4 regions of the Intestinimonas sp. HCP28S3_D6 genome follow, and region 2 is predicted to be linked to each of the others. Evidence: riboswitches for the same ligand, from Rfam matches in the RefSeq annotation. Region 2 holds a riboswitch; each other region holds the start of a gene.
The links. A riboswitch is a leader RNA that binds a small molecule or an ion and turns the genes downstream of it on or off. The one in region 2 is predicted to bind cobalamin.

Region 1 (4,681 bases), on a different contig from region 2:
GGTGGTGTCCAGCCCGTCCCGCTCCCGCAGGATCTCCATGAGGTGGGCGATCCGGGGCAGGCGCAGATGGTTTTTCCGCAGCTCCTCGGGCTGGGCGAAGAGCGCCTCCGGCGTCCCCTCCAGGATCACCCTGCCCCCGCCCAGGAGGTAGGTATAATCGCAGTAGAGGGGGACGATGTCCATGTCGTGGGTGGCGATGAGGATGGTCATGCCCAGACTGTCCCGCAGCTCGGTCAGAAGGTGCATGATGTCGCTGACTCCCTGGGGGTCAAGACCGGCGGTGGGCTCATCCAGGACCATGACGCTGGGCTCCATCACCAGCACGCCGGCGATGGCCACCCGCTTCTTCTGCCCGAAGGACAGGGCGTGGGTGGGCTTGTCACGGAGGGCGCTCACGCCGGTGCGCTCCATGGCCGCCTCCACCCGGCGGCGGACCTCCTCCTCGGGCAGCCCCAGATTCACCCCCCCGAAGGAGATGTCCCGGTAGACGTCGGCAGAGAAGAGCTGGTCGTCCGGGTCCTGAAAGACGATGCCCACCTGGCGGCGGATCTCCCGGATACCCTTGCGGTCGTAGACCGCCCGCTTTCCGTTCACCGTCACCGTCCCCGCTTTCGGGGTGAGGACGCCGTTGAGGTTGAGGAAGAGGGTGGACTTCCCCGCCCCGTTGGCCCCCAGGATGCCGGTGATCTTCCCCCGCTCCGCCCGGAGGGAGATGTGGTCCAAGGCCACCGTCCCGTCCTCATAGGTATAGTAGAGGTCCTGGGCCTCGATGGCATAGCTCACGCGAGGAGCCTCCTTTCCAGCAGCAGGGTCACCACCTGGAGGGCGGCTGCCGCTGCCCCCCAGGCATACATCCGCCCGCCGCCGGTGTAGGCGGCGGACAGGGTGGTGAGACTGCCGTCATAGCCCCGGGATTCCAGGGCGGTATAGACCTTGTCCCCCTTCCGCCAGGCCCGGAGGAAGACCAGGGACACCAGGTCCCCCATGTGGTCCAGGCTCTTGCGGAAGCTGCCGTACCCCAGCCGGGACTCCTGGGCCACCCGGATGCGCCCGGCGGTGTCCATGAGGACGAAGATAAAGCGGTAGATGAGCTCCATGAGCTCCACCAGCAGCTTGGGGACATGGAGCCGCTCCAGGGCCAGGATGAGGTCGGTCATGGGGGTGTTGAGGGCCAGAAAATACATGGCCGAAATGGCGCCCATGGCCTTGCAGAAGACCATGAGGCCCGTGTGGAGGTACAGCCGGGAGACGCCCCAGCGGAACCGTCCGAAGAGGAGCACCGACCCCAGGGCCGGCTCCTCCGCCCCCAGTGGCCGGATGACGATGGTGAGGCAGCCGATGACCAGGAAGGCCAGGGGCACCTTCATGAAGTGGAGGACGGTGCCGGGGCGCTGTCCCCCCAGGGCCACGTTGAGGACGCACATGACCACAAGGGTCACAAGGCCCACGGCGATGCTCTCGCTGAAGAGGCAGAGGAGCAGTACCGCCAGGGAGACCCACACCTTGGCCACCGGGTCCACCCGCCTGAGGCGGGAGAGATAGGCATATCGGTCCGTCCCCATGGTCACACCTTCTTTTTATCCTCCGGCTTTTTGGCGGTCACCCGGCCCAGCACAAAGCAGACGATGCCCGAGCCGATGGCGGCCTGGAGGGCGAAGAGCAGGGACTCCACCTCGCCGCTGGCCGGCTCGAAGATGGGCTGGAACCAGGGCTCATAGTCGGGGTTGGTCTCCTCGATGAGCTCCCCCGCCATGCCGTCGGCGCCGCCGAACTCGGCACCCCGGCAGTACCACAGCGGGAAGGCCGCCAGCACGATCACAAGGCCGATGAGGATCAGGTTTTTCTGCCATACCTTCATGTTGTTTCCCCTCCTTACAGCACGGCGAGCTCATGGAGCTCGGCGGCGGAATACTTCTCCAGCACGTTGAAGACCACCACGGTGAGGAGGCCCTCGGCGATGGCCAGAGGGATCTGGGTCACAGCGAAGATGGTGAGATACTCCGCGATGTTCCCGTAGACCACGCCCAGCTGGAAGGAGGTGGTCACATAGGTCAGCAGGTCGCCCAGGGCGGCGGCGCAGAACACGGCCACCGCCGGCTTGGCCCCCGCCTTCTTCAGGACCTGATAGACCGCCCAGGACACGATGGGCCCCACGATGGCCATGGAGAAGACGTTGGCGCCCAGGGTGGTGAGACCGCCGTGGGCCAGGAGCAGGGCCTGGAACAGCAGCACGATGAGACCCAGAATGGTGGTGGCGGTGGGCCCAAAGAGGATGGCACCCAGGCCCACGCCGGTGGGGTGGGAGCAGGAGCCGGTGACCGAGGGGATCTTCAGGGCCGAGAGGACAAAGGCGAAGGCGCCGCACATGGCCAGCAGGACCTTGGCCTTGGGGCTGCGCTCCACCTTCTTCCGGATGGACAGAAAACCGGCCACCACGAAGGGGACGCAGACGGCCATCCAGCCAAAGGCCCAGGTCTTGGGCAGGTAGCCTTCTGCGATGTGCATGGCCGAGGCGCTGAGGGTGCTGAGGCCCAGCACGGCCACCATGGCCGCCAGGAGCCTCACGTTGGTGTAGTTGCGTTGCTTCATCGGGATCTCTCCTTTTTCCTGTCTCTCGCAGGATGGATACGTCAGGGCAGGTCTTCCGGCTCAAGGCTCACCGCCGTCCCCGCGCCTTCCCGGACCTCCTTTCTCCGGCCCAGTGGCAAATCTGCGGGGCGGCTCCCCTCTCACGGCAGCGGGACTGCGCGGGATTTTCACCCAGCTTCCCTGTTAGGTCCCGTGGGACACCCTGTACGGAACTATGAGAACGGGCCTGTGCCCGGACTCAACGGTCCTCTGCCGCCTCCAGGGCGTGTCGGACGAAGAGGGCGCGGATCTGGGGATACTCCCCCAGGCCCTTCAGCTCGCAGGACACCTGGTAGCCCCGCTCCGTCAGCTGGCTCTTCCAGCTCTCCGGCTCGTCGCCGGCCAGGTCGTTCTTGGCGTGGTCCCCCGCCACCACCATCAGGGGGTGGAGGACCACCTTCTTCACGGTTTCCCGCTCACCCAGCCGCCGGAAGACCTCCTCCAGGCCGGGATAGCCCTCCACGGTGCCCAGCACCGCGTCGGTCCGCCCGCCGTCGTGGAGCATGTACTCCAGCTGGCAGTAGGCGGCGTTGGCATAGTGCTCGGTGCCATGGCCCATGAAGACGTGGGCGGTGTCCGCCTCCGCCTCCGGCAGAAGCTCCGTCAGGGCGGCGGCCAGGTCCCGGTAGTCCTCCAGCGTGGTGAGGAGGGGCCGGCCGAAGGACATGCGGGCAAATTTCGCCCGGAAGGGCTCGGCCTGGGCGCACAGCTTGTCGAACTCGTCCCCGTTCATGATGTGGGTGGGCTGGAGCACCACGTCGGCAAAACCCTCCCCCGCCAGCCGCTCCAGGGCGTGGGGCACGTCGTCGATGCATAACCCCTCCCGGTCGGCCAGGCGGCGCAGGATCATGCCGCTGGTGAAGGCCCGGCGCTGGACCCGGCCGGGCATCCGCCCGGCGATGTCCCACTCAATGGCCTGGATGGTCTTTTCCAGGGTATCCAGGTGGGTGGTGCCGAAGGACACCACCAAAACCGCTTTCTCTGTCATTGTGGTCTCCCCTCCCCCGGTCACTCCCGGGCGTTGCCGGAGGCCAGGTACAGCATGGCGTTGCAGATGGCGGCGGCCACGTTGCTGCCGCCCTTCCGCCCACGGGCCACGATATAGGGCACATCCTCGGTGAGGAGGAGCTCCTTGCTCTCCACCACATTCACAAAGCCCACCGGAGCGCCGATGATGAGGGCAGGCTTCATAGCCCCCTCCTCCAGCAGCTCACAGGCCCGGACCAGGGCGGTGGGGGCGTTGCCCAGGGCCAGGATCAAGGTGCGGTCCAGTTTGGCGGCCCGCTCCATGGAGACCACCGCACGGGTGACCCCCCGCTCCTTGGCCTCGGCGGCCACGTCGGGGTCGGACATGAAACACACCGCCTCCCCGCCGAACTTTTCCAGCACCCGCTTGTTGATGCCCGACCGGGCCATCTGGGTATCGGTGACGATGGTGCAGCCGCCCTTGATGGCGGCGATGCCCTGCTCCACCGCGCCGGGGGAAAAGACCAGATTGTCAGCATAGTCGAAGTCCGCCGTGGTGTGGATGACCCGCTTCACTACCGGCAGTACCTCCGCCGGGAAGGTCCGTTCTCCCAGCTCCGATTGGATGATCTCCATGCTCCGGGCCTCGATCTCCGCCGGGGCCACCCGCTGCAATTCTACTTTCATATGCTCATTCCTCGCCATTCAGAATCCGGTAGACCCGGTCCATGTCCAGACTGGCCCGGACACCCGCCGCCAGCTTGTCGTACTGCTCTTCCTGATAGGTCTCCCAGTCCACCGCCGCGGCGTCGGGGGAGAGCCCCTTGGCCGACAGCAGGGCGTTGACCAGCTCCTGGGCAAAAGCCCCGGAGTCAAAGATGCCGTGGACGTAGCTGCCCCACACGTTTCCCCGGGCGGCGCCGTCCGGCTTCTCCACTCCGTCCAGGCAGGTGAGCCGGGAGAGGGGGGCGGCCTCCTCCAGGTAGGTGGTCTCCCCCATGTGGATCTCGTAGCCGTGGAAGGGCACCCCGTCCAGGCCCGCGAAGAGGCCCTGGCCCCGGCGGAAGGCGCCGCTGACCCGGGTGCG
Region 2 (4,681 bases):
GGAAGTAAAAAAGCTCCTCATCTCCTCTCTCCGTACCGCCAAAAGTGGTACCACTCAGAAACCGCCCCGCTGATTTTATATAGAACATATGTTCTATATCGTGCATGTATCATAGCACCATTTCGATACCAACGTCAATGCAACTTTCCGGTTTTTTCCTCGCTCCCTCCCCGGAAAAGTACGCAAAAAAGGACCGCCGTTCTCTCGAACAGCGGTCCTTTTTCATTTCGATTGGTCCTCAGACCTCCATGATGACAGGCAGGATCATGGGGTTGCGCTTGGTCTTTTTGTAGAGGAAGCCAGACAGGTCGCTCTTGATCTCGCCCTTGATGGCGGACCAGTCGGTGGTGTGGGTGCGCTCGCAGCGCTCCAGGGCCTCCACAGCCACCCGGCGCAGCTCCTCCATGAGCCCCTCGGACTCCTTGACATAGACGAAGCCGCGGGTAATGATGTCGGGGCCGGAGACCACGGCGCCGTTCTCGCCGGACATGGAGGTGACCACCACGATCATGCCGTCCTCGGCCAGGTGCTTCCGGTCACGAAGAACCACGCTGCCCACGTCGCCCACGCCGTAGCCGTCCACAAAGACCTTGCCAGCGGGGACAGTGCCGTTGAGCTTGATGGAGTTGTGGGTGACTTCGATGATCTTGCCGATGTCACTGATGACGATGTTCCGGGGGTCCATGCCCATCTCCTGGGCCAGCTTGGCATGGATCTTCAGGTGGCGCTGCTCGCCGTGGAGGGGGATGAAGAACTTGGGCTTGACCAGGGCGTGGATGATCTTCAGCTCATCCTGGCAGGCGTGGCCGGAGACGTGAAGCTCCCCTGCCCGCTCGTTGACCACCTCGGCCCCTTTGCGGTAGAGCTCGTTGATGACGTTGCCGATGGAGTTCTCGTTGCCGGGGATGGCGGAGGCGGAGAGGATGACCCGGTCGCCGGCCTGGATGTCCACCTGCTTGTGGGTGGAGAAGGCCATGCGGGTGAGGGCGGACATGGTCTCGCCCTGGCTGCCGGTGGTGATGATGCACACCTTGTTCTTGGGCAGGCTCTTGATGTGGTTGACGTCCACCAGGGTGCCCTCAGGGATGTTCATATAGCCCAGCTCGGTGGAGACCCTCAGGGCGTTCTCCATGCTCCGGCCGGTGACGGCCACCTTCCGGCCGTACTTGGCGGCCACCGAGATGACCTGCTGGATGCGGTCCACGTTGGAGGCGAAGGTGGTGACGATGATGCGCTGGTCGCAGCCCCGGAAGAGGGCGTCGAAGGAGGCGCCCACGCACCGCTCGCTCTTGGTGTAGCCGGGCCGCTCCACGTTGGTGGAGTCGCACAGCAGGGCCAGGACCCCCTTCTTGCCCAGCTCTCCCAGCCGGGCCAGGTCGATCATGCCGCCCTGGATGGGGGTGGAGTCGATCTTGAAGTCGCCGGTGTGGATGACGGTGCCGATGGGGGTCTTGATGGCGAAGGCCACGGCGTCAGCGATGGAGTGGTTGACGTGGATGAACTCCACGGAGAACTTGCCCGCCTTGACCACCTCGCCGGCCTCGCAGGTGATGAGCTTGGTCTTGTCCAGGAGCCGGTGCTCCTCCAGCTTCAGCTTCACCAGGCCGGCGGTCATGCGGGTGGCGTAGATGGGGGCGTTGACGCTGCGCAGCAGATAGGGGATGGAACCGATGTGGTCCTCGTGGCCGTGGGTGAGGAAGATGCCCCGGATCTTGTCCTGGTTCTTGATGAGGTAGGTGAAGTCGGGGATGACCACGTCGATGCCGTACATATCGTCGTCGGGGAAACCCATACCCACGTCCACCACGATGATGTCGCCGCCGTACTCATATACCGTCAGGTTCTTGCCGATCTCGTTGAGACCGCCGAGAGAAATAATCTTCAGTTTTTCTGCCATAAAAGTATGCTTACACTCCTTTTTTCAGTCGATGGATGGAAGGGATGCAGGCACAGGGGCGCAGCAAAACAAAGCCAGAGATCCGCTCCGCGCTTTCCGGCCCTGCCTCGCCGGAAAAAGAGAGCGCTCCCCCGCTGGAAGCCGCGACGCCCTATCCTGTTTTTGCCTTATAATCAGTGCCGGAGCACATAAAGCCATAAAAAGACGGTCCGTCCCCACCGTTGGAGCGGCGGGGGAAAATGACCCATTACGCGTAGTATACCACATTCCACAGGGAAAGTATACAAGAAATTTGTCCGTTGCCCCATCGAGAAGGATTGCGCTTCCAGTGGAGATATGCTATACTGGCCGTGCTGAACTGAATATGCTGCGTCTGGTGGAGCAATGCGCTCTGAAAAGGGAAGCGGGGTGAGAGTCCCCCACAGCTACCACTACTGTGTAAGGCGACAACTGGCCATATGCCACTGTGTAAACGGGAAGGCGGCCACGCGGATGAACCGAAAGTCAGGAGACCTGCCAGACTGCAATACGGGGGAGATTTTCCGGGTTAGGGGGAATTGCCTTACTTTCAGGATCTTGCTCTGTATGCAATTCAGGGCAGGATTTTTTTATTTCCCATACGGGAAGAGAAAGGAAGGCATCCCATGAAAAACCTGTGGAAACGCACCGCCTGCGGCCTGTTAGCCGCACTGATGCTGCTGGGCGCCGGCTGCTCCGGCCAGCCCGCAGCATCTCCCGCCCCAGCCGAGACCACACCTGTCCCCTCCGAGACGGCGGAGCAGACCAAGACCACCACCTTTGTGGACGATCTGGGCCGGGAGCTGGAGCTGGAGCTGCCCATCACCCGGGCCTGTGTAGCCAACCGCTACAACAACGAGCTCATCCGGGCCGTGGGCGCCGGAGACTGCGTGGTGGGCGTGGATATCTACACCTCCCAGGACAGCGTGTACTGGCCCCAGTTCGGCGAGGATGAGACCTTCGGCAAGGACGAGTACGACTATGAAAAGATCGTCTCCCTGGCCCCCCAGGTCCTGATCGTGCCCAAAAACGGTAAGGTGGAGGAGTCCATCGAGGCCCTGGAGCCCTTCGGCATCCAGGTGGTGGTCATCACCGGCTGGGACAACTCCGACGTGCCCAAGCAGATCCGCCTGTGCGGCACCCTCTTCGGCAAGGAGGAGCAGGCCGAGGAACTGGTGGACTTCTATCAGGGTCCGGTGGACTACATCAACCAGCAGCTCCAGCAGGTGACAGAGCGCAAGACGGTCTACTGGGAGTACGGCGGCGACTACACCACCTGTATCCCCGGCACCTCCAATGACGGCTGGCACAACATGATCCTCATGGCCGGCGGCGAGAACATCTTCGGTGACGCCTCCCTGGCCGGCAAGGACATCGACCCGGAGCAGATCCTCCTGGCCGATCCCGACCTCATCGTGAAGATCTACGCCGGCGAGGTGGTGGGCAACAGCGGCGTCTTTACCGCCCCGCCCCAGGAGGAGTTCGCCACCAAGGCGGAGGAGATGCTCAAGCGGGAGGGCTGGAGCGACCTGACCGCGGTGAAGGAGGGCAATTTCTACCTCAACACCGCCTTTATGAGCGGCGGTCTGGGCAAGATGATCGGCGCGGCCTACATGGCCAAGTGGCTCTATCCCGACCTGATGACCGAGCTGGACCCGGACGCCATCTTCACCCAGTGGATGGCCTATCAGGGCTTTACCCCCAACGCCCCCCACTACTACCATATGCCCGCCCAGGATGCGGCCGCCTGAGCCGGAGGAGCGGACCGCCGCCCTCAGCGGCCGCTATCTGGCCCTGAGGGCCCGGAAACGGCTATGGCTGTGCCTGGCAGTCCTGCTGCTCCTGGCCGCCGCCCTGGCCGCCTGCTGCATGGGGGTGGCCGACCTGACCCCCGGCCGACTGCTCGCCACCTGGCTGCCGCCCCTGCGCCCCCTTCTGGGGAGCGCCCCCCTCACGGAGACGGAACAAAACGTCCTGCTGATGCTGCGGCTGCCACGGGTGGCCATGGCGGTGGTGGCCGGGGCCGGATTGGGCTGCACCGGCACCGTAATGCAGGCCATCACGGGAAACGCCATGGCCAGTCCCTTCACCACCGGCCTCTCCAACGCCGCCGCCCTGGGCGCGGCGCTGGTGGTCCTCTTCGGCGGCTTCCCGGTCTATCTCCAGGAGAGCGCCATGGTCCTGGCGGCCTTTATCATGACCATGCTGTGCGCCGCGCTGGTCTACGGCATCTCCTCCCTGCGGGGCCTTGGGCCGGAGACCCTGGTCCTCACCGGCATCGCCCTCAACTACCTCTTCAGTGCCGTCAACTCCAGCATGCAGTACATCGCCAACGAGCAGCAGCTCCCCGCCATCATCCACTGGACCTTCGGCAGTCTCACCGGCGGCAGCTGGTGGGACGTCGCCATCATGGCCCTCTTCCTGGCAGTGGTCTACCCTCTCTTCGCCTCCCGGGCCTGGGCCATGAACCTCATGTCCTCCAACGGCGACGAGAGCGCCGCCGCCCTGGGGGTCCACGTGCGCAACACCCGCCTGGTCCTGGGCGTGGGCGTGGCCTTTCTCACCGCCTCCGTGGTCAGCTTCACCGGCATCATCGGCTTTGTGGGGCTGGTGGCCCCCCATATTGCCCGCTTCCTCATGGGGGGAGACCACCGGTATCTCCTCCCCTTCTCCGCCCTGTGCGGGTCCATTCTGGTGCTCGTCGCCGACACCGTGGGGCGGGTGGCCTTCTCCCCCACCACCCTGCCGGTGGGGATCGTCGTCTCA
Region 3 (4,681 bases), on a different contig from region 2:
CGGCCGCCAGCCACACCGCGACCCCGACCAGGAGAAAACCCACCCCCGCAGCAATGGTAAGAACCCACCGGCGCAGCAGCGGGGGCGGCCAAGCACTCAGCGCAGCCCTCATAGACACACCCTCTGAAAGAGGATCTGCTTGCGCAGATACAGGTTGGAGACCGCCAGTACCACCGCGTCCCTCTTGGGACTCTGCCGCATCAGGTGGGCAATGTTGTAACAGGTGGTAGCGTCATCATAATAGAGTGCATCCAGCAGCTTTCCGCTGTCTGAGACATCCCGGGCATCCGCCTCTTCACATTTGACCAACTCCGCAGTAGACAGCATGGCCTGCCGGGTAAGGGCCAGGATACGCCGTTCCTGCTCGGTGGGGCGGTCTTTCCTCAGCAGCCTCTTCGCCGACGCCGCAGGCACCCGATGCGCCGACGCAAGCCGGGCGTAGGACGTCAGCCGGCCGAAAAAGCTGTTGTCTATGGGGGTCACATAGAGGTTGCACAGCAGGTCATAGAGGGCGTCCACCTGGGAATCCCCTTCTCCGGCCATGACCAGCCCCCTGGTCATAAGGCGACAAAGCAGGCCATCAAATGCGCCCTTCTCTTCATCCGGCAGCGTAAGCTGTTCAGCAGCTGTCTCAAAATCCCGCCGGAGCTGTTCCCGATCCCGGAAACGCCAGCACAGGCGGCTCCAGAGGATCAGTTCCGCAGGCTCCATAACCTGCTCCCGGCGGTTGAGAACTACCACGGGAACCTGGACTCCTTTCCGGCCCTGGTGGAGCTGCAGCTGACCGGCACAGGTGTAAAGCGTATATGTCTTCATCAACAGACGCCTCCTTGATTTCGTATATCTTTCCTATACGCAGCCGGCGCCCGGATTTCAACAAAAAAGACAGGCGAGATATCCTCTCACCTGTCCTGTTGGCTTATTCTGAGCGGTTTACTCCCCTTTTTTCTGCTCCAGCAGACTGATCATCCCACACACCACCGCTGCTTCTTCATCTGTCAGGCGGGAAAGATCCACCAACCGCTTGTTGTCCCGGCCCAACAGATAATCCACCGACACCCCGAACAGGTCGGCGATGCGGATCATCACATCATAGGATGGCAGACGAATGTCTGTTTCATAGGAGGATACCATGCTGGCAGTGACGCCGATTTTCTTGGCCACTTGCGCCTGTGTCATGTGACGGTCCATCCTAACCCTTTTCAACCGCTGCGAAAAATCAACCATGAGCCGTATCCTCCTTTTCTTATAGTGTAAACGACTCATATTTTCTCACAGAAATGTTATCTACCCAATTTAGTTGACCCATTCGCAATTCACTGTTCTTTTGCTGACATGTATAACTTTTCCTGCAAAAAGAAAGCGATATGTCCAGGGTACTTTCTCTATTTTTGATGAAACTATTAGTCAGGAATATCAAAGCTGTTCTCAACTTCAGCCTTTTCTCTTAGACCTCCGCGGCGTGGATCATATTGGCTTTTCAGTAACTTTGCCATACCATTTTCCATAAGAATTATTATGCACTTGCATTGCACAGAGGATTGCGGTATAATGAAGCGAAAATTCAATACAGGACAGATACGATGAGAAACTTGTTTCCGAACAGGTGCTCTTTATCATAAGCCGGTGGGAATCCGGCGCGGAGGCCGTATTCGTCGGAAGACGTCAGCCGGCAGTGATCGTACATCCATGTACACCCATGGCGCCTTTTGGAAGTCGTAGACTGTTTTTATGTAAGTGCGGTCTTTCCAAAATGGGAAGATCGCACATTTTATATTACAATTTAACTTTTTGTGGCTCCTCACAGAAGCGAGGGGCTGAACAAGGGAATCGGGTGAGAATCCCGGACGGTAACCGCCGCTGTAAGCGTGATGTCCGCTGCTCGTCAACGAAAGTTCGCCATTGGGGACGTACCCTGAGAAGGCAGAGCAGACCGGCGAAGGCAGAGAGCTGCCCCAAGCGCGAGTCAGAAGACCTACAAAAAGAAGAGGGACGGGTGCGGGACGCTGCGCCCGTTCGCTGTGCGCACAGAGAAACGGCTGTGGATATCATGTCCACAGTCGTTTTTTGTGGAGAGGGGGATCGTTTGTGGAGGAAAACAAAAGGATAGATGAGCAGAAAGCACAGCTGATGGATATTCTCTTGAAGGACGAGCCCCTGAGCGTGGAAGATGAGGCTCTGTGTGTCTGCTGCTCCATGGACAGCCCGGAGGGAGCGGAACTCTGTGCCGCTTTCACCGATGATGAACTGCTGGAGCTGCTGCGTGTGACAGCGCGGCGACTGGATCACTCCCCAGCCCAGGGAGAGGTTCACTGGCTTTTGCGGCAGTATCTGCGCAGCCGGTTCCGGAACTGGCCGGGAACGCTGCGGGCAGCGGGCCTGAGCCGGGCGGCGGGCCGTGGGGGCCTGTCCTGTGAGGAGGCGGCCCGGAAAGAGCAGGAAGTCATGCAGATGCTCTCCCGGGTGCGGGAAGCAGCGGAGAGGCTGGGACGGATTCCCCATCCCTCGGAACTGCCGGAGGTATGCCGGACACTGCACAAACGGTACCAGACCTGGGGCCAGGTATTGGCGGCGGCTGGTGTGGAGCAGGCGGTTGCCGATAGCCTGTGGAAAGCGGATGACTTGAAGGAAGAGGATCGTCAGCGCCTTGGACAGCTCCGAGCCATTGCGCAGAAGCTCAATCGGGCACCTCTGCGCAGTGAGATAGCGGAGGAATTGCGCACACCCCTGATCCGACGCTTTGGTTCCTGGAGGAATGTTCTCTACCAAGTTGATCTGGAGCCGGTTCAGCGGATCTCGCCTTTTGTCAATGCGCCGCTCCGTCGGGAGGAAACCCGCTCCAGGGCCGCTCACCGGGGGGACTTATACGACTGCCACTACCGGCTGCTGCGGCTGGAGCCGGAGACCGCTGCGGATCTGGAACTGGTGCGGAATCTGGCGGAAGAATTGGGACACACCCCCCATCGCCGGGAAGTGCCCGCTGAGGTTCGCCGCCGGCTGCAGGAAGCCTGCGGTACCTGGTCCAATGCCCTGTTCCAACTGGGGCTGCAGGAGTGAGTCCCATTTGTCCGAGAATACTGCACAGGTACGCTGTGCGTTTCCATAGAGCTTATCATGGAAGAAAGGGAGAACGAAATGAAGAAAAAGCAGTTGTTATCCGCATTGCTGGGCGCTGTCCTTGCCCTGTCCTTGGCTGCCTGCGGGGGAACGCCCACGTCGGAGGAAACCCCCGGCGCCCCCGCCCCATCCCAATCGTCTGCCGCCACGGTGGATCAGACCCGAGAAATCGTCTTTGCGGCATCTCGTGATCAGTGTCCTGGAGAGCAGGACGCTTACTACGCCTCCATGTCCCTGGGGGTATGGGAGCCTCTGATCACAAAGGACGAACACGGAAAACCCGCTCCCGCGCTGTCCACCGAATGGGAGCACAATGAGGACTCCACCGTCTGGACGTTCCACCTGCGGGAGGGAGTTACATTCTCCAACGGCACCCCGTTCAATGCCGACATCGTGCTGGCCAACTTTGACCGCATGAAGAAGGGGCCTTTTGAGTCCTCTTTTTACGGTATGAACATTGATACAATCTATCCCGGCCTGCTCTCCTACGAAAAGACCGATGACTACACCGTAGTGCTTACCCTGGCTGAGGGGCAGCCGCTGCTGGACTATACCATGGTTAACTACGGCTCTGCCATCTTTGAGCCCTCCTGCTTTGCCGAGGGCGGCACCTTCAGCGGATTCCCCATTGGCACCGGCCCCTATGTGGTAACAGAAAACGTGCTTGGTCAATACTGTGTGATCGAACGTAATGACAACTATTGGGGTACCCCGGGCATCGCCCAGACCTTCCGCTTCAAGGTCATTCCCGATGCCGAGACCCGCTATACCGCCCTGCGGGCCGGTGAGGTTCAGGGCCTGTGTGATCTGGGCGCCATCTCGCCCTCTCAGGCCGCGGAGATCGACGGCGACCCGGCCTACAATGTGTCTGTGGGCGATTCCGGCATTACCCATTTTCTCAATGTGAACGGCGGTGCGTTCCCCTTCAACGATGTGCGTATGCGGGAGGGTTTGTCCCTGCTGCTGGACCGCCAGACCATCATCGACAGCTTCTATAACGGCTACGGCATTGCCGCCGGCGGATTCTTAAATTACACTTCCGCCTTCTATGAGGAGCAGCCTGTACAGCACGATCCGGAAAAAGGCGCTGAACTGATCCGTCAGGTGGTGGGCGACCAGGAGGTGGAACTGCTGTTCCTGCTGCCTGGCGTGGACGCCAACCGCTACCCTTATCAGGAAGAAGCCGAGTATATCCAGGCCCTGCTGGAGAATATTGAGGGCACCAACATCAAGGTCAGCATCCAGCAGATGGACTGGGGCCCCTGCAAGGAGGAAATGGAGGCGGGGAATTATAACCTGTGCCTGAAGATTCAGGGACTGCCCTCCGCCAATCCCTTCTCCCTGTTCAAGGGCTTCATGTATACAGAGGGCGGCACCAATATCAGCTATGGTCTGGGCTATCACAACGACCATGTGGATGAACTCATTGAAGAGGCGGCCGTCTGCCTGGATGCAGACCGGCTGACTGAGATCTATCGGGAGCTCCAGGAGATCTCCGCCGAAGATTTCCCCAACATTCCCGTGCTGTACTCTCAGGAGGTGGTGGCATCTTCCAGCTCTATCA
Region 4 (4,681 bases), on a different contig from region 2:
TGACCCTCACCGGCGATGTGGGCGCGGTCCGGGCGGCCGTGGCGGCCGCAGAGCGGGAAGCGGAGCTCCTGGTGGGCACCACCGTTATCCCGCGTCCTTCCCCCAAGCTGTTCCAGTCTCTGCTTTAAGCCGGAGCTGACAGAAGGCTTCCCAATGGGAGCAGACCCATTCTGAGAAGAGAAGGAGAGTAAACTATGGATTATAGTGAACTGATTGCTGCTGCTGATCCCAGCATATTTACCGACAGTATCTCCGCATGGATCTCTGGTATCTCTATCAACTCCGTCATCATGCTTATCATGATGATCTTCATGCTCGTTGGCGCCATCGACAAAATCCGCGGCAACAAGCTCGGTTATGGTGAGAAGTTTGAAGACGGCTTCAACGCTATGGGCGGTCTGGCCATGTCCATGGCCGGCGTCGTGGCCGCGGCCCCTGTTCTGTCCATGCTGCTGGGCCCCATCCTGAAGCCCATCTACGGCATCTTCGGTGCCAGCCCCGCCATGTTCGCCACCACCCTGCTGGCCTGCGACATGGGCGGCTATCCCCTGGCCATGCAGCTGGCCGGTGAGGACATCGCCATCGGTAACTTTGCCGGCCTGATCCTGGGCACCATGATGGGTCCCACCATCGTGTTCACCATCCCCGTGGCTCTGGGTATCATCAAGAAGGAAGACCGCGGCTACCTGGGCGCCGGTGTTCTGGCTGGTATGATCACCATTCCCATCGGCTGCATCGTGGGTGGCCTGATGATGAACACCCTGGCTCCTGAGTATCACCTGGGTATCATCACCATCATCCAGAACCTGATCCCCGTCATCATCATCGCTGCTCTGATCGTCATCGGCCTGTGGTGTGCCCCTGGCCCCATGATCAAAGGCTTCAACGTGTTCGGTACCGGCGTGACCATCGTCATCACCGCCCTCACCGCCATCGCTGTCTTTGAGCAGATCACCGGCATCATGTTCCCCGTGTTCCACATCATGGTCGAGAACCCCGCCGATGGTTCCCGTGGTCTGGACAGCGGACTCCTGGTCTGTGGCCAGATCGCCATCGTCCTCATCGGCGCCTTCCCCATGGTGGAGTGGATCACCCGCACCTTCGGCAAGCCTCTGGAGAAGATCGGTGCCGCTCTGGGCATGAACGAGCAGGGCTCTGCCGGTATGGTGGCCAACCTGGCCAACAACATCGCGATGTTCAACATCATGGGCGAGATGAACCCCAAGGGCAAGCTGCTGAACGTGGCCTTCTCCGTGTCTGCCGCCTTCGTGTTCGGCGACCACCTGGGCTTCACTGCCGGCAACAACCCCGACATGATCTTCCCCGTGATCGTTGGCAAGCTGGTGGCTGGTGTTACCGCCATCATCGTGGCCAATATCCTGGCGCCCAAGCTGCTGTCTAAGATCGAGAACGTGAAGTTTGACTAACTGGCAGCGCGGAAAGGTAAGGAATCGCTATGAACGTAAGTGAAGAACTCATTCGCAGCATTGTAGAAAAGGTTATCGCCGAAGCGGCGGGCTCTACCGGCAAGTGCGACTTCCAGAAGCAGGTGGACCCCAGCGGCGTCATCGGCGTCAAGACCTCCACCGTAAAACTGGAGCCCTTTGAGGGCCGTAACGATGTCAAGCTCAAGGACGTGGCCACCCTGGAGGAGGCCCCCCGCATGGGCTGCGGCATCATGGAGCTCTCCGACGGAGCCGACTTCGAGTGGACCCTGACCTACGATGAGTGGGATATCGTGCTGGAAGGCCGTCTGGAGATCAAGATCGACGGTCGTGTGGTGGGCGGCGACGCCGGCGATGTGATCTACATCCCCAAGGGCAGCCATATCCACTTCAGCACCCCCGACTATGCCAAGTACGCCTACACTGTTTTCCCCGCCGACTGGCAGTAACCAATTCAGATGGACCCCGCCGCAGGAACTGCGGCGGGGTCCATTTCGTTTTTGAATGTGTTTCCCCCCCCTTGACAAGGAGGCAAGAGGGCCAGTATAATACATATAAGCCAAGCTGACAACTGAATCATAAGTGGTACACAGGTGCTTTGACGAGCTCAAAAGGGAAGTCGGGTGAGAATCCCGCGCAAAGCCGTTGCTGTATTGGCGAAGTGGTCCCCATTAGGTCACTGGAGCGGAAGCTCTGGGAAGGCGGGGAGCGCGTTTGGACGCCTAAGTCAGAATACCTGCCTGTGTATGGCGCACACGAGACCTCCTCGCGCTTAGGAGGGTGCAGTTCCCACGGTGAGAGCCTGTGGGCCGTTGCTGTATCCTTTTTAAGAGGGATACGGCTTTTTTGTTGTCGGCGCTAAAGGGTGGACGGGACGAACCGCCATTCCTCCTTATGCGATGTGTCAGGTGGCCAACTTCACCTCCCTTTGGAACTGGTATGGCAAGCTGATGCAGGGCAAGGACCCATAGCTGCCACTGTGGGTCCAGCCATACCAGGAAATACCCGCCTGTGGAGAAGAGCGGAGCCATCCCGATGCAGGGATGACTCCGCAGTTTTTTTGCCGAAAAGAGCCGAAAAAAGCGGTACCACACTGGTGTTCCGTTGACAAAAAGGATGTGGCCCGATATAATCATACTGATGATATATGCTGCCGGCTGGACGGCAGGCCGGGCGGCAACGCTGCCCGTGAAGGAGGAGACGGATCATGAAACGAGATCCTGTGAAAGCAACTGTACTGGCCACCAAGCTGATCCCAAACGTATCTCCTGATCTGGCCAAGGAGTTTGGCTTGCAGCCCGGCGAGAAGTCCCTGGCGCTGGTTACTGCCGACTGCGATGATGTGACCTATACCGCTCTGGACGAGGCCACCAAGAAGGCCGACTGCCGTGTGGCCTACGCCAAGAGCTTCTACGGCGGTGCCGCCAACGCCAACACCAAGCTGGCCGGCGAGATCATCGGCATCCTGGCTGCCCCGAACCCTGCTGAGGCCAAGGCCGGCCTGGAGGCTTGTGTGGACATGATCGAGAACGTGTGCCACTTCGTCTCCGCCAACGAGGACGACACCATCGTCTACTATGCCCACTGCATCTCCCGGACCGGCTCCTACCTGTCCGAGGCCTGCGGTATCCAGGAGGGTGAGGCTATCGCCTACCTGATCGCGCCTCCTCTGGAGGCCATGTACGGCGTAGATGCCGCTCTGAAGGCCGCCGACGTCCGTCTGTGCGTGCTGTATGCGCCCCCCAGCGAGACCAACTTCGGCGGTGGTCTGCTCACCGGCAGCCAGTCCGCCTGTAAGTCCGCCTGCGACGCCTTCGCCGCCGCTGTGGAGTTCGTGGCCGACAACCCCATCGACTGATTTTTGCCCCATCAACGGCCCGGAGACGGCGTAGAATCACCGCTTCGGGCCGTTTTTTGCCCGTTCCGAATACTGAAAGGGAGGAAGTCTATGCGTATCATCATCTCACCAGCTAAGAAAATGAACGAAGATCTGGACGGGCTGCCGCCTAAAGAGCTGCCTGCTCTGCTGGAGGAGACAGAGCAGCTGCTGGGCTATCTGAAGGGCCTTTCTTTAACGGAACTGAAGAAGCTGCTCGCCTGCAACGATCAACTGGCCCAACTCAACTACCAGCGGTTCCAGACCATGGACCTGCGCCAACGGTTGACACCGGCGCTTCTGGCCTATGAAGGGATTCAGTATCGTTATATGGCGCCTGCGGTATTTTCAGAAGGAGCGTTGGCCTATGTGCAGGAGCACCTGCGCATCCTCTCCGGTTTTTACGGAGTGCTCCGCCCCTTCGACGGAGTGACTCCCTACCGGTTGGAGATGCAGGCCAAGCTGAAGACTCCGTTTTGTAAGGACCTCTATGCTTTCTGGGGAGGCAAGCTGGCCGAGGCTCTGATGCCCGACGGCGTGGTAGTGGATTTGGCCTCTGGGGAGTATAGCAAGGCGGTGATCCCCCACCTGCCCGCCGGAACAAGGGTGATTACGCCCGTTTTCGGGGAGCTGCGTGTCGACGGAAAGATAGTGGAGAAAGGGGTCCATGTCAAGATGGCCAGAGGGGAGATGGTCCGTTTTCTGGCAGAGGGCAGCGTGGAAGACCCGGAGGGCATCACCGCCTTCGAGGGACTCCATTTTCGGTATTGCCCACAGAGATCCCAGCCGGACCGACCGGTCTTTCTGCGCGATGTGGAGAAAAGGTAAAGTGGGGTAAAATTCCGTTGACGGTGGCATAAATAGCATGTATAATGTAATTGTGAAAGATTGTGTTTGGGACAGAAAGGACCATGGAGCTATGAGCGATGCTGCTGCGGAAAAAGCCACTGTGCTCACGCGCAAGTGGAGTTGCCCCAGGCCCGTTGAAGAGACATGACCTGCTTTTCGAATGGAAAAGCAGGCTATGTCTTTTTCTTTTGCCCGAACGCAGGAAAACGCCTGCGGACGGATGGCAAGGGAACTGATCCGACCATTCGATTTCAGAGAGTAGAAAGAGAAAAAGGAGCATTTCGATGAGTATTGCCAATATTCTGAGCCTGTTGGGCGGCTTAGCGCTGTTCCTGCACGGAATGCAGATGATGAGCTCCGGCCTGGAGGCCGCGGCCGGCAACCGTATGAAGAGCATCCTGGAAAAGCTGACGGCCAACCGGGTGCTGGGCGTACTGGTGGGTGCGGTGATCACCGCCGTCATCCAGTCCTCCTCCGCCACCACGGTCATGGTGGTAGGCTTCGTTAACTC

Region 1: it holds a riboswitch for cobalamin, as region 2 does, so the genes downstream of both, ACTNBK_RS03200 (energy-coupling factor ABC transporter permease) here and ACTNBK_RS01460 (ABC transporter substrate-binding protein) in region 2, are expected to answer to the same signal.
Region 3: it holds a riboswitch for cobalamin, as region 2 does, so the genes downstream of both, ACTNBK_RS14425 (homing endonuclease associated repeat-containing protein) here and ACTNBK_RS01460 (ABC transporter substrate-binding protein) in region 2, are expected to answer to the same signal.
Region 4: it holds a riboswitch for cobalamin, as region 2 does, so the genes downstream of both, eutL (ethanolamine utilization microcompartment protein EutL) here and ACTNBK_RS01460 (ABC transporter substrate-binding protein) in region 2, are expected to answer to the same signal.

Annotation. Positions count from the first base shown of each region.
Region 1 covers NZ_JBQHTM010000005.1:94,193-98,873, reverse strand. The annotation lists gene ACTNBK_RS03215 (ATP-binding cassette domain-containing protein) at 1-783, opposite strand, end outside; gene cbiQ (cobalt ECF transporter T component CbiQ) at 780-1,562, opposite strand; gene ACTNBK_RS03205 (energy-coupling factor ABC transporter substrate-binding protein) at 1,565-1,858, opposite strand; gene ACTNBK_RS03200 (energy-coupling factor ABC transporter permease) at 1,873-2,589, opposite strand; cobalamin riboswitch at 2,619-2,809, opposite strand; gene ACTNBK_RS03195 (sirohydrochlorin cobaltochelatase) at 2,828-3,616, opposite strand; gene ACTNBK_RS03190 (precorrin-8X methylmutase) at 3,637-4,281, opposite strand; gene ACTNBK_RS03185 (cobyric acid synthase) at 4,286-4,681, opposite strand, start outside.
Region 2 covers NZ_JBQHTM010000002.1:91,424-96,104, reverse strand. The annotation lists gene ACTNBK_RS01465 (ribonuclease J) at 239-1,897, opposite strand; cobalamin riboswitch at 2,255-2,433, shown strand; gene ACTNBK_RS01460 (ABC transporter substrate-binding protein) at 2,542-3,666, shown strand; gene ACTNBK_RS01455 (FecCD family ABC transporter permease) at 3,653-4,681, shown strand, end outside.
Region 3 covers NZ_JBQHTM010000053.1:6,625-11,305, reverse strand. The annotation lists gene ACTNBK_RS14440 (hypothetical protein) at 1-112, opposite strand, end outside; gene ACTNBK_RS14435 (hypothetical protein) at 109-816, opposite strand; gene ACTNBK_RS14430 (helix-turn-helix domain-containing protein) at 934-1,227, opposite strand; cobalamin riboswitch at 1,775-1,997, shown strand; gene ACTNBK_RS14425 (homing endonuclease associated repeat-containing protein) at 2,089-3,057, shown strand; gene ACTNBK_RS14420 (ABC transporter substrate-binding protein) at 3,136-4,681, shown strand, end outside.
Region 4 covers NZ_JBQHTM010000009.1:41,341-46,021, forward strand. The annotation lists gene ACTNBK_RS04955 (BMC domain-containing protein) at 1-128, shown strand, start outside; gene ACTNBK_RS04960 (ethanolamine utilization protein EutH) at 195-1,427, shown strand; gene ACTNBK_RS04965 (cupin domain-containing protein) at 1,457-1,894, shown strand; cobalamin riboswitch at 2,020-2,203, shown strand; gene eutL (ethanolamine utilization microcompartment protein EutL) at 2,653-3,303, shown strand; gene yaaA (peroxide stress protein YaaA) at 3,394-4,149, shown strand; gene ACTNBK_RS04980 (Na/Pi cotransporter family protein) at 4,455-4,681, shown strand, end outside.